Simiduia agarivorans SA1 = DSM 21679: one gene and its partners. Each later gene encodes a partner of the first gene's protein in a complex. Links are inferred from orthologs where the notes say so. Each region holds a gene or a part of one and is shown on either strand. Other genes may lie near its edges.

Region 1 (3,647 bases):
TGAATTTCAAGCCAAAAGCATCAATGGGGTGGTTGGTAATACGAGGGGGGGGAAGTGGCGGAAGGGGTGGGATTTGAACCCACGGATGCTCGCACATCGCCGGTTTTCAAGACCGGTGCATTCGACCACTCTGCCACCCTTCCGTAGCAGGCGCAGATTATACAGGCCGCCGGCCAGTTGGCAAGCGGTAAGTATTTATTTTTTATGAAAAAAATCCCTTTACTCGCAGACTGATCAATCGTCGCGCTGTATGGCTGAAAAAAGCGCAGCGCGGTGCCTTGAATCCGCTGGCTGGCTCATCCGTCGGCCCATACCGGGTTATGAATGTAGTGTTTGAGCAAACAAAAAAAGACCGGCTCAAGGCCGGTCTTTTCAGCAAGTCAGGTGTTTTAAGCCTGGCGTTTGTTACGCGGATCGTTGGCCGGGCGGCTCAAGTCGCGTGGTGTGCGTTCAACTGCAGCAGGCAGCGCCGTGTTGAGCGGTCGGGCACCGGATTTGGGGCGTGTCTCGGTGGTGATCTGCACGCTGCTTACCGGTTTTGGGTTAGCGCGCGGATCATTAGTTGCACGGCTATAACTTGCAGGTTGCGCTTCCGGGGTTGCTTCAACAGTCTCTGCTGCGTCAACCTCGTCCTGTTGGACGACAGTGTTGTCATCTGCAGATTCCACCCTGGCGTCACCGTCGGTTTGCTCGGCGGATTGCTGAGTGTCCGGTTCGGTAGCAGCGGCGGTTTGCGTTGCCTGCGGCTGTGTTTCGATCACTTCTTTTGCTTCAGCTTCCCCGGTAAGAGGGGCCTTGGCGGCAGGTTCGGTCTCTGCTGCGTCGATCGCGGCGACCGGCTCTGCTGGCGTAGTCTGCACTACTTCCGCTTCAGGTGATACTTCGCGGGTTGCCGGTTCAGGCTTGCGTTCTTCTGTTGATGCGGTTTCAGATTTCGGCTCTGCCGTGTCGTTGCTTTCGCCGTTGTCAGGTTTTTCCTGTTTAGGCGTTCGACGATTGCGGCGGCGATTTTCCTGTGGCTCGCTATTCTCCTGCGTTTCTCTTACAGGCGACTCGGTGCTGGCGGTAGACTCCGACGAAATTTCATCATCGGATTGCTGCTCAAATTGCTCCACCTGATCCGAGCGGCGGCCACGACGGCGCTCCTGATTGCGTCCACGACGGGAGCTGGGGCGACGCTGCGGCTTGTCTTCCGAGTTGCCGTTGTTGTCGTCAGCTTCGTTTTCGTTGGCAGCGACCGATTGTTCCTGGTTGTTGCTCTCCTGATTGTTGCTCTCTGCGTTGTCATTGTCGTTGTTACGACGGCGACGACGACGACGGCGACCGCGCTGTTCATCCTGATTGCCGTCGCTATCGTCGTTGCGATTGTTGCGTGGCTTGTCGGACTTGGCGTCGGTTTTATTGTCGTTTTTGTTTTCGGTCTCTTGGTCGCCTTTGTTACGACCGCGACGGCGATTGTTGGTGTTGCGGCCACGGCCCTGGCGACGACGGTCGTTATCCCGGGCTTTGGTCTTTTTGGGTTTTGGCTTGGGTGTAAACAGGGCGATGATGGCCGCAATCCACTGGGCAATCAGGCCGGGTTTAGGCGCCGGGGCCGGTGCTGGTTGAGACGGCGCAACCAATTGTACCGCTGCTTGTGGCAGGGGCTTGGCCGGTTGCATGTCGTTATCGGTTTCGGTTTTTTCCGCCGGGGTATGGATCTTGTAACTGGTCTCGAACGTGCCTTCGTCGTCATCGCGCAGACGCTGGACTTCGAAGTGCGGTGTTTGCAACTCCGATTTCGGCACAACAGTTACGCGAATGTTGTTGCGCGCTTCGATTTTGCTGATGGTTTTGCGTTTTTCGTTCAGCAAGTAGGTGGCAACATTGACCGGAACAATGGCGCGGATTTCTGCGCTGCGCTCTTTTTGCGCTTCTTCTTCCACCAGGCGCAAAATTGACAGCGCCAGTGATTTGGTGGAGCGGATCGTGCCTTGGCCAGAGCAGCGCGGGCATACCTTGGACATTGTTTCTTCCAGGGATGGGCGCAGGCGCTGGCGGGACATTTCCAGCAGGCCAAATTTTGAAATGCGGCCCACCTGGACACGGGCGCGATCCATTTCCAGTGCTTCGCGAATGCGGTTTTCCACCTCGCGCTGGTTCTTGGCATTTTGCATATCGATAAAGTCGATAACAGCCAGACCACCGATATCGCGCAACCTTAATTGACGGGCGATTTCCGTCGCTGCTTCCAGGTTGGTTTGCAGCGCGGTTTCCTCGATGTCGCCGCCTTTGGTGGCGCGCGAGGAGTTGATGTCGATAGAAACCAGGGCTTCTGTGGGGTCAATCACAATGGAGCCGCCCGAAGGCAGTTTCACTTCGCGCTCAAACGCGGTTTCGATCTGGCTTTCAACCTGATAGCGGTTGAACAACGGAATGTCGTCTTCATACAGCTTGATTTTGCTGTGATAGTTGGGCATTACCTGGTTGATGAAAGTGCTGACCAGGTCATAGGCTTCGCGTGTATCCACGATAACTTCGCCCACGTCCTGACGCAGGTAGTCGCGAATGGCGCGGATGATGACATTACTTTCCTGGAACAGGAAGGCGGGTGCCTTATTGCCGGATGCAGCGTCTGACAGGTTGCCCCACAGTTGAACCAGCCAGTCCAGGTCCCACTGCAATTCTTCGGAGCTACGGCCGATGCCCGCCGTGCGGACGATGATGCCCATGCCCTGGGGCACGTTCAGACCATTGATCGCATCGCGCAGTTCAGCGCGTTCTTCGCCTTCAATGCGGCGCGAGATGCCACCGGCGCGCGGGTTGTTTGGCATCAATACCAGATAGCGGCCGGCCAGACTAATAAAGGTAGTGAGTGCGGCGCCTTTGTTGCCGCGTTCTTCCTTGTCGACCTGGACAATGACTTCCTGGCCTTCTTTCAGCAGATCTTTGATCTTTGCGCGGCCGTCGAGCTCTTTGGGTGATTTGCCAAAGTATTCACGGGATATTTCCTTCAGGGGTAAAAAACCGTGACGTTCAGCACCATAGTCCACAAATGCCGCTTCGAGGCTGGGCTCGATCCGGGTAATTTTTCCTTTGTAGATATTGGCTTTTTTCTGTTCGCGATTGCGGTTTTCGATGTCGAGATCGTACAGCCATTGGCCGTCTACGAGCGCGACGCGCAACTCTTCGGGTTGAGTTGCGTTGATGAGCATTCTTTTCATGCTGTGCCTAATTTACAGGGCGCAGCGAGCAGTTTTGCTGTGTCTGGCTGTGTTTATGTTGCGCAGCGAATGGCTGTCGCAAAGAGTGCAACAGTCAGATGCAGGCCTGCCCATCGCGCCTTGTGCGATGTGATGCATGCCTGATTGTCTGTCGCGGCTCTCTTCAAAACTCATTTCCTGTACCGAGTTAACCCGGCAGGTCTTTTATTGGTCTGCTTTTTGGCAGACATGGTTTGTCAGTTCGGTTGCTGACGCTGCGGCACAGGGGGCTTTCATCACGGGGCAGCAACTGGCTGCGGCATGCTGAGTGAGCGATCATCCCTGGCGGCAGAGAGTGAGTTCTAAACATTCAGTCCAGTACAAAGCGCGTCTGTTCGCGCGCGTTGTCACTGTGGAGTTGGTTGCCGGCTAATTGCTCTGGCAAATCTTCTCCGTTTATTGGGT
Region 2 (3,174 bases), 830 kb from region 1 along the record:
CGGTCCGCTGCTGTTTTCTGACCGGCAAGGCGCAGTATCTCAATGGCACATTCCGCGGTACAAAGCCCGGCGGACTTCTGGTTACGTCGTAGCCAGAACTGTGACGGCCGCTCGCGGGCCAATTCCAGTCTGGGCAGCTGTTGCAGGTAGGGGCTTTGATTAAACATCTTTTGCGCTTGCTGCCAAGTGGCATCAATCAACACAATTACCGGCGCTTGCGGCAATAGCGTCGCCAGTTGATTGCGGGTGTTGTGATGGTCTTTTTCTTCCAAACAGGTCAATCGGAAACCGTCGGCACCCAACAAAGGGTAAACCAGTACAACACGACGCTGTTCAATGTCAGACAAGAGTTGCGTATCGGGTGTTCGTCTGGCCCAGACAATCCGGCGCGCCGCAACACCTGCAGCCGCAAGTATGAGTTGGCCGGTATTCGACGGTTTGGGAAGTTCCCGCTCGTGTGTAATAAGCGTAAATTGCATGGCGATTGGCTTTGATCTTCTACAATAAAAAAAGCCCGGCATTGCCGGGCTTTTCTACCAAACCAAACCGATTACTCGGCTGAAGCTTCCTCAGAAGCGGCTGGTGCATCGGCACCGCCTTCTTCTGCTTTGGCTTCTTTGATCGACAGTTTGATGCGGCCGCGCTGGTCTACGTCCAGACACTTCACGCGCACCACCTGGCCTTCTTTCAGATAGTCGTTCACATCGTTCACACGCTCTTCAGCGATTTGTGAAATGTGTACCAGACCGTCTTTGCCGGGCAGGAAGTTGACGAAGGCGCCGAAGTCCACGATGCGTACAACCGTACCTTCGTAGATTTCGCCCACTTCAGCTTCTGCTGTGATAGCACCGATACGATCCAGCACATCGCGGATGACTTCGCCGGTCTGGCCGAAGATAGTGACGGTACCGTCGTCTTCAATGTCGATAGACGCACCGGTTTCTTCGGTCATGGCACGGATCACTGCACCACCTTTACCGATGATGTCGCGGATCTTGTCCGGATCAACCTTGATCTTTTCGAAGCGTGGCGCGTTGTCGTTGATCTCACCACGAGGAGCAGAAATCACCTTGTTCATTTCGGCCAGGATATGCAAACGGGCGTGCAGCGCCTGCTCGAGAGCAATCTCCATGATCTCTTCGGTGATACCTTCGATCTTGATGTCCATCTGCAGCGCAGTCACACCGTTGGCGGTACCCGCTACTTTGAAGTCCATATCGCCCAGGTGGTCTTCGTCACCCAGGATATCGGTCAGTACGGCAAAACCGTTGTCTTCTTTCACCAGACCCATGGCAATACCGGCCACGGGGGCTTTCATTGGCACGCCAGCGTCCATCAGCGCAAGGCTGGTGCCACACACAGAGGCCATAGAAGAAGAACCGTTGGACTCGGTAATTTCACTCACAACGCGCAGGCTGTAGGGGAAATCGTCCATGTTCGGCAGGCTGGCAGCCACACCGCGACGGGCCAGACGACCGTGACCAATTTCACGACGACCAGTGGCACCCATGCGACCACACTCACCTACAGAGTAGGGAGGGAAGTTGTAGTGCAGCATGAAGGGATCTTTGCGCTCGCCTTCCAGTGCATCAATGATCTGTGCATCGCGGGCAGAGCCCAGAGTTGCAACCACCAGTGCCTGGGTTTCACCACGGGTAAACAGGGCAGAACCGTGGGCCTTGGGCAGAACACCCACTTCCACTTCAATCGCGCGCACAGTTTTGGCGTCGCGGCCGTCAATACGGGGTTCACCGGCCACTACACGTGAACGCACAATATTTTTTTCGAGCTTGGCAAAGGCTTCGCGCACATCATCTTTGGAAACGCCGGCGTCTTCATTGACCAGCTCCTCAATAGCCTGACTGCGCAGCTCGCCCAAACGATCATAACGCTTGGCTTTGTCAGTAATGCGGTAAGCAACGCCGATAGAGTCTTCGAAACCTTTTGCCAGGGCCGCTTTCAATTCAGTGTTTTCAGCCGGTGCAGACCAATCCCACACGGGTTTGCCTGCATCGCGGGCCAGTTCACTCACCGCCTGCACAACGGCCTGCATTTCCTGATGGGCGTACAATACGGCACCCAACATGATGTCTTCTGGCAATTCGTTAGCTTCTGATTCAACCATCAGCACGGCGTCTTTGGTACCGGCAACCACCATGTCCAGCTCACTGGTTTTCAGCGCGCTGTAGGTGGGGTTCAGGATGTAACCGTCGGCCTGGGTGTAACCCACGCGCGCAGCACCAATGGGGCCCGCAAAGGGAATACCGGAAATGGCCAGGGCCGCCGAGGTACCGATCATGGCGCAGATATCGGGATCGACATTCTTTTCTGCGGAAACGACAGTACACACCACCTGCACTTCATTCTTGAAGCCATTGGGGAACAGCGGGCGGATGGGACGGTCGATCAGACGCGAGGTCAGGGTTTCTTTTTCGCTGGGGCGACCTTCGCGCTTGAAAAAACCACCGGGGATTTTACCCGCCGCGTAGGCTTTTTCCTGATAGTGCACAGACAGAGGGAAGAAGTCCTGACCCTCTTTGGCTTCTTTGGCACCGACTACAGTACACAGCACTGAAGTTTCGCCGATAGTTGCAATGACCGCACCGCTGGCCTGACGCGCAACGCGACCGGTTTCCAGAGTTACGGTGTCACTTCCGTATTGAAACGATTTGATTACAGGATTCACTTATATCGTCCTTTTCTCTTCTTACTTTCACTTGTGTTGTTTGTTGCTACATATAACGTTCGGAAAACTGGGGAATAATTGGGGTCAGGGAAAATTGGAATAATTGGGGTCAGATACACTTTTCGCCAATAGAAAGTAGCGATTTACGCTGCGCTCGCGAAATGTGTATCTGACCCCAATTATTCTGATTTTCCGTGTATCTGACCCCAATTATTCAAAGCCCAATTCCCCTGAATAAAAAAGCGCCCGCCAAAGGGCGGGCACCGGAAACTTAGCGACGCAGGCCGAGTTTCTTAATCAGGACAGTGTAACGCTCGGCGTTTTTGCCCTTGAGGTAATCCAGCAGCTTACGACGCTGGTTAACCATGCGGATCAGACCACGACGTGAGTGGTGATCTTTTTTGTTGTCAGCAAAGTGACCCTGCAACTTGTTGATGTTGTGGGTCAGCAGGGCAACCTGCACTTCCGGCGAACCTGTGTCGCCTTCG
Region 3 (2,893 bases), 290 kb from region 1 along the record:
CCATAAATGTGATCGATCGACCGTACGACCGATGGTGGATTGCTCAACCCATTTCAAGGTATCGGCAACCGGCACGGCGAGAATGCCGCCCTCGGTTTCCGAAGCCACTTTTTCGCAAAAGCTGTGCAACAGGGAAACGGTCAGGCAAGGTCTCGCCGCATCGTGCACCAACACCCAATCGTGGGACGCCGCGCGTTTGGCCAGGTAACGCAGGCCGGCCAGCACGGAATCCGCGCGCTCACGACCACCGACAATCGGTTGCACCCGGGGGTCCCGTGCCACAGCCAGGCTGCCGAATCGTTCATCTTCCGGGCCCAGCGCCACTATCACACCGGCCAGTTGTGGCGTTTGCAACAACACATTGAGCGTATGCTCGAGCACTGGCTGACCATTGAGTGACAGATATTGTTTCGGGGTTTCGGATTGCATGCGCGAGCCCGTGCCCGCAGCGGGAACCAACACCCAGATTTTTGGTGTATTCACGGTTTGGCTGGCCGGTTTTTGGGTTCCACCATCATGTAGAAGGTTTCTCCGTCTTTGATCATGCCCATTTCCTGACGCGCTCGTTCCTCGACACTATCCAACCCGGTTTTCAGTTCTTCCACCTCGACTGCCAGCACCCGATTGCGTTCACGCAATTTGTCATTTTCAATCTGCTGACGTTCAATCTCCTGCTCCAGCCGGTTGATGTGCGCATAGCTGCCTTCGCCGACCCACAGCCGGTACTGTAAGCCTGCCAGCAACATCAGCAGTAGCGGTAACATCCATTTCATAGCGGGTTCGCGGTTGGTATTTTGTCTAGCTTAAACGAAAAACGGGCAGCAAGCTGCCCGTTCTGATTCATCGCCTGTAACTAGGCTTTGAATTCCGCACGCCCACGGTAAGGAGCAACGGTGTTACCCAGTTCAGCCTCAATGCGCAGCAAACGGTTGTATTTGGCCACGCGGTCAGAGCGACACAGAGAGCCGGTTTTAATCTGGCCCGCTGCAGTTGCCACCGCCAGGTCGGCAATGGTGGTATCTTCGGTTTCGCCGGAACGGTGAGAAATAACCGCCGTGTAGCCTGCATCCTGAGCCATTTTAATGGCGTCCAGTGTTTCAGACAGCGAACCGATCTGATTGAATTTAATCAGAATGGAGTTAGCGATTTTCTTTTCGATACCTTCGCGCAGGATTTTGGTGTTGGTCACAAACAGGTCATCACCGACCAATTGGACTTTTTCACCCGCTTTGTTGGTCAGATCTGCCCAACCGTCCCAATCGCTTTCGTCCATACCGTCTTCGATCGACAGAATCGGGTACTTGTTGGCAAGACCGGTGAGGTAGTCTGCGAACTCGGGTGCTGTGAACACCTTACCTTCACCCGCCAGATCGTATTTGCCATCTTTATAGAATTCAGAGGACGCACAATCCAGCGCCAGGGTCATGTCTTCACCCAGCTTATAACCGGCCTTTTCAACGGCTTCGGCAATCACCTGCAGCGCCGCTTCGTTGGATGGCAGATTGGGGGCAAAGCCACCTTCATCACCCACAGCGGTATTTAAGCCGCGCTCGGACAGGACTTTTTTCAGCGCATGGAACACTTCAGCACCCTGGCGCAAGGCTTCGGCAAACGAAGTAGCTTTCACCGGCTGAACCATAAATTCCTGAATATCCACATTGTTGTCGGCGTGCTCACCGCCATTCAGAATGTTCATCATCGGCACGGGCATGGTGTATTTGCCCGGCGTGCCATTCACATCGGCAATGTGCGCATACAATGGAACGCCTTTGGCCTGGGCCGCAGCTTTGGCGGCAGCCAGTGACACGGCCAGAATGGCATTGGCGCCCAATACTGATTTATTGTCAGTGCCGTCGGCTTTGATCATGGCGTCATCCAGCTCGCGCTGGTTTTCCACTTCTTTGCCCACCAACAGGGGACGAATGGTGTTATTGATGTTGGCAACAGCCTTCAGCACACCCTTGCCCAGGTAACGACTCTTGTCGCCATCGCGCAGCTCCAGCGCTTCGCGCGAGCCAGTAGACGCGCCACTGGGTGCACACGCAGTACCCACAATGCCGCCTTCCAGAATTACATCGGCATTCACGGTCGGGTTGCCGCGGCTGTCCAGCACTTCAAAAGCGCGAACGTCAACAATCTTTGTCATCTGTGTAAACTCCAACTAAGTTCCGTAGGTAAAATTTTCCGGGTTGCGCTCACGTCGCCTACTTCAGCACAACCAAAACCTCTGTGGGCTTTTAATCAATGTGTAAGGGGGCGAATCCCTTAACCAGATCATCCACCGCTTTCACCTGGGCCAGGAATGGCTCCAGCTTATCCAGCGGCAGTGCACTCGGGCCATCGCATTTGGCCTGATCGGGATTGGGATGGGCTTCTAAAAACAGTCCTGCAAGACCCAGCGCCATTCCAGCGCGGGCCAATTCTGCAACTTGCTGGCGACGACCACCCGAGGCCTTGCCAGAAGGATCGCGTTGCTGCAACGCATGGGTCACATCAAAAATGACCGGCAGATTGTCGGACACGTCTTTCATCACGCGGAATCCGAGCATGTCCACCACCAGATTATCGTAACCAAAACAGGTGCCGCGGTCGCACAGGATCAACTGTTCGTTGCCACACTCGCGGAATTTATCCACGATATTGCCCATTTGCGACGGGCTCAGAAACTGGGGCTTTTTGATATTGATCACGGCACCCGTGGCTGCCATGGCCGCCACCAGATCGGTCTGGCGGGCCAGAAACGCCGGCAACTGAATGATATCTGCCACTTCGGCCACCGGCTGGCACTGGTGAATTTCATGCACATCGGTAATCACCGGCACCTTGAAGGTGTCTTTGATTTCCTGAAATATTTTCAGACCTTCGTCCATCCCCGGGCCACGATAGGAGTGAA

Evidence for each region.
Region 2: the proteins of M5M_RS03665 (region 1) and pnp are in contact, whole or in part, in a cryo-EM structure (PDB 9QH0), measured with the Escherichia coli proteins. The link is inferred for Simiduia agarivorans SA1 = DSM 21679 from one-to-one orthologs.
Region 3: the proteins of M5M_RS03665 (region 1) and eno are in contact, whole or in part, in a solved structure (PDB 2FYM), measured with the Escherichia coli proteins. The link is inferred for Simiduia agarivorans SA1 = DSM 21679 from one-to-one orthologs.

Annotation. Positions count from the first base shown.
Region 1 is NC_018868.3:806,544-810,190, reverse strand. What follows is about bases 190-3,602. They hold M5M_RS03665 (Rne/Rng family ribonuclease), read right to left. Parts: upstream 3,204-3,602; coding sequence 390-3,203; downstream 190-389. UniProt on the Escherichia coli protein: Endoribonuclease that plays a central role in RNA processing and decay. Required for the maturation of 5S and 16S rRNAs and the majority of tRNAs. Also involved in the degradation of most mRNAs.
Region 2 is NC_018868.3:1,639,947-1,643,120, forward strand. Bases 119-3,058 are described here. They hold pnp (polyribonucleotide nucleotidyltransferase), read right to left. Parts: upstream 2,687-3,058; coding sequence 551-2,686; downstream 119-550. Other genes in these bases: M5M_RS07245 (DTW domain-containing protein), read right to left, coding at 119-521; rpsO (30S ribosomal protein S15), read right to left, coding at 2,958-3,058. In the rest of the region: more of M5M_RS07245, read right to left, coding at 1-118; more of rpsO, read right to left, coding at 3,059-3,174. UniProt on the Escherichia coli protein: Involved in mRNA degradation. Catalyzes the phosphorolysis of single-stranded polyribonucleotides processively in the 3'- to 5'-direction. Also involved, along with RNase II, in tRNA processing.
Region 3 is NC_018868.3:1,095,751-1,098,643, forward strand. It holds eno (phosphopyruvate hydratase), read right to left. Parts: upstream 2,147-2,893; coding sequence 854-2,146; downstream 1-853. Other genes in the region: ispD (2-C-methyl-D-erythritol 4-phosphate cytidylyltransferase), read right to left, coding at 1-483; ftsB (cell division protein FtsB), read right to left, coding at 480-773; kdsA (3-deoxy-8-phosphooctulonate synthase), read right to left, coding at 2,238-2,893. UniProt on the Escherichia coli protein: Catalyzes the reversible conversion of 2-phosphoglycerate (2-PG) into phosphoenolpyruvate (PEP). It is essential for the degradation of carbohydrates via glycolysis.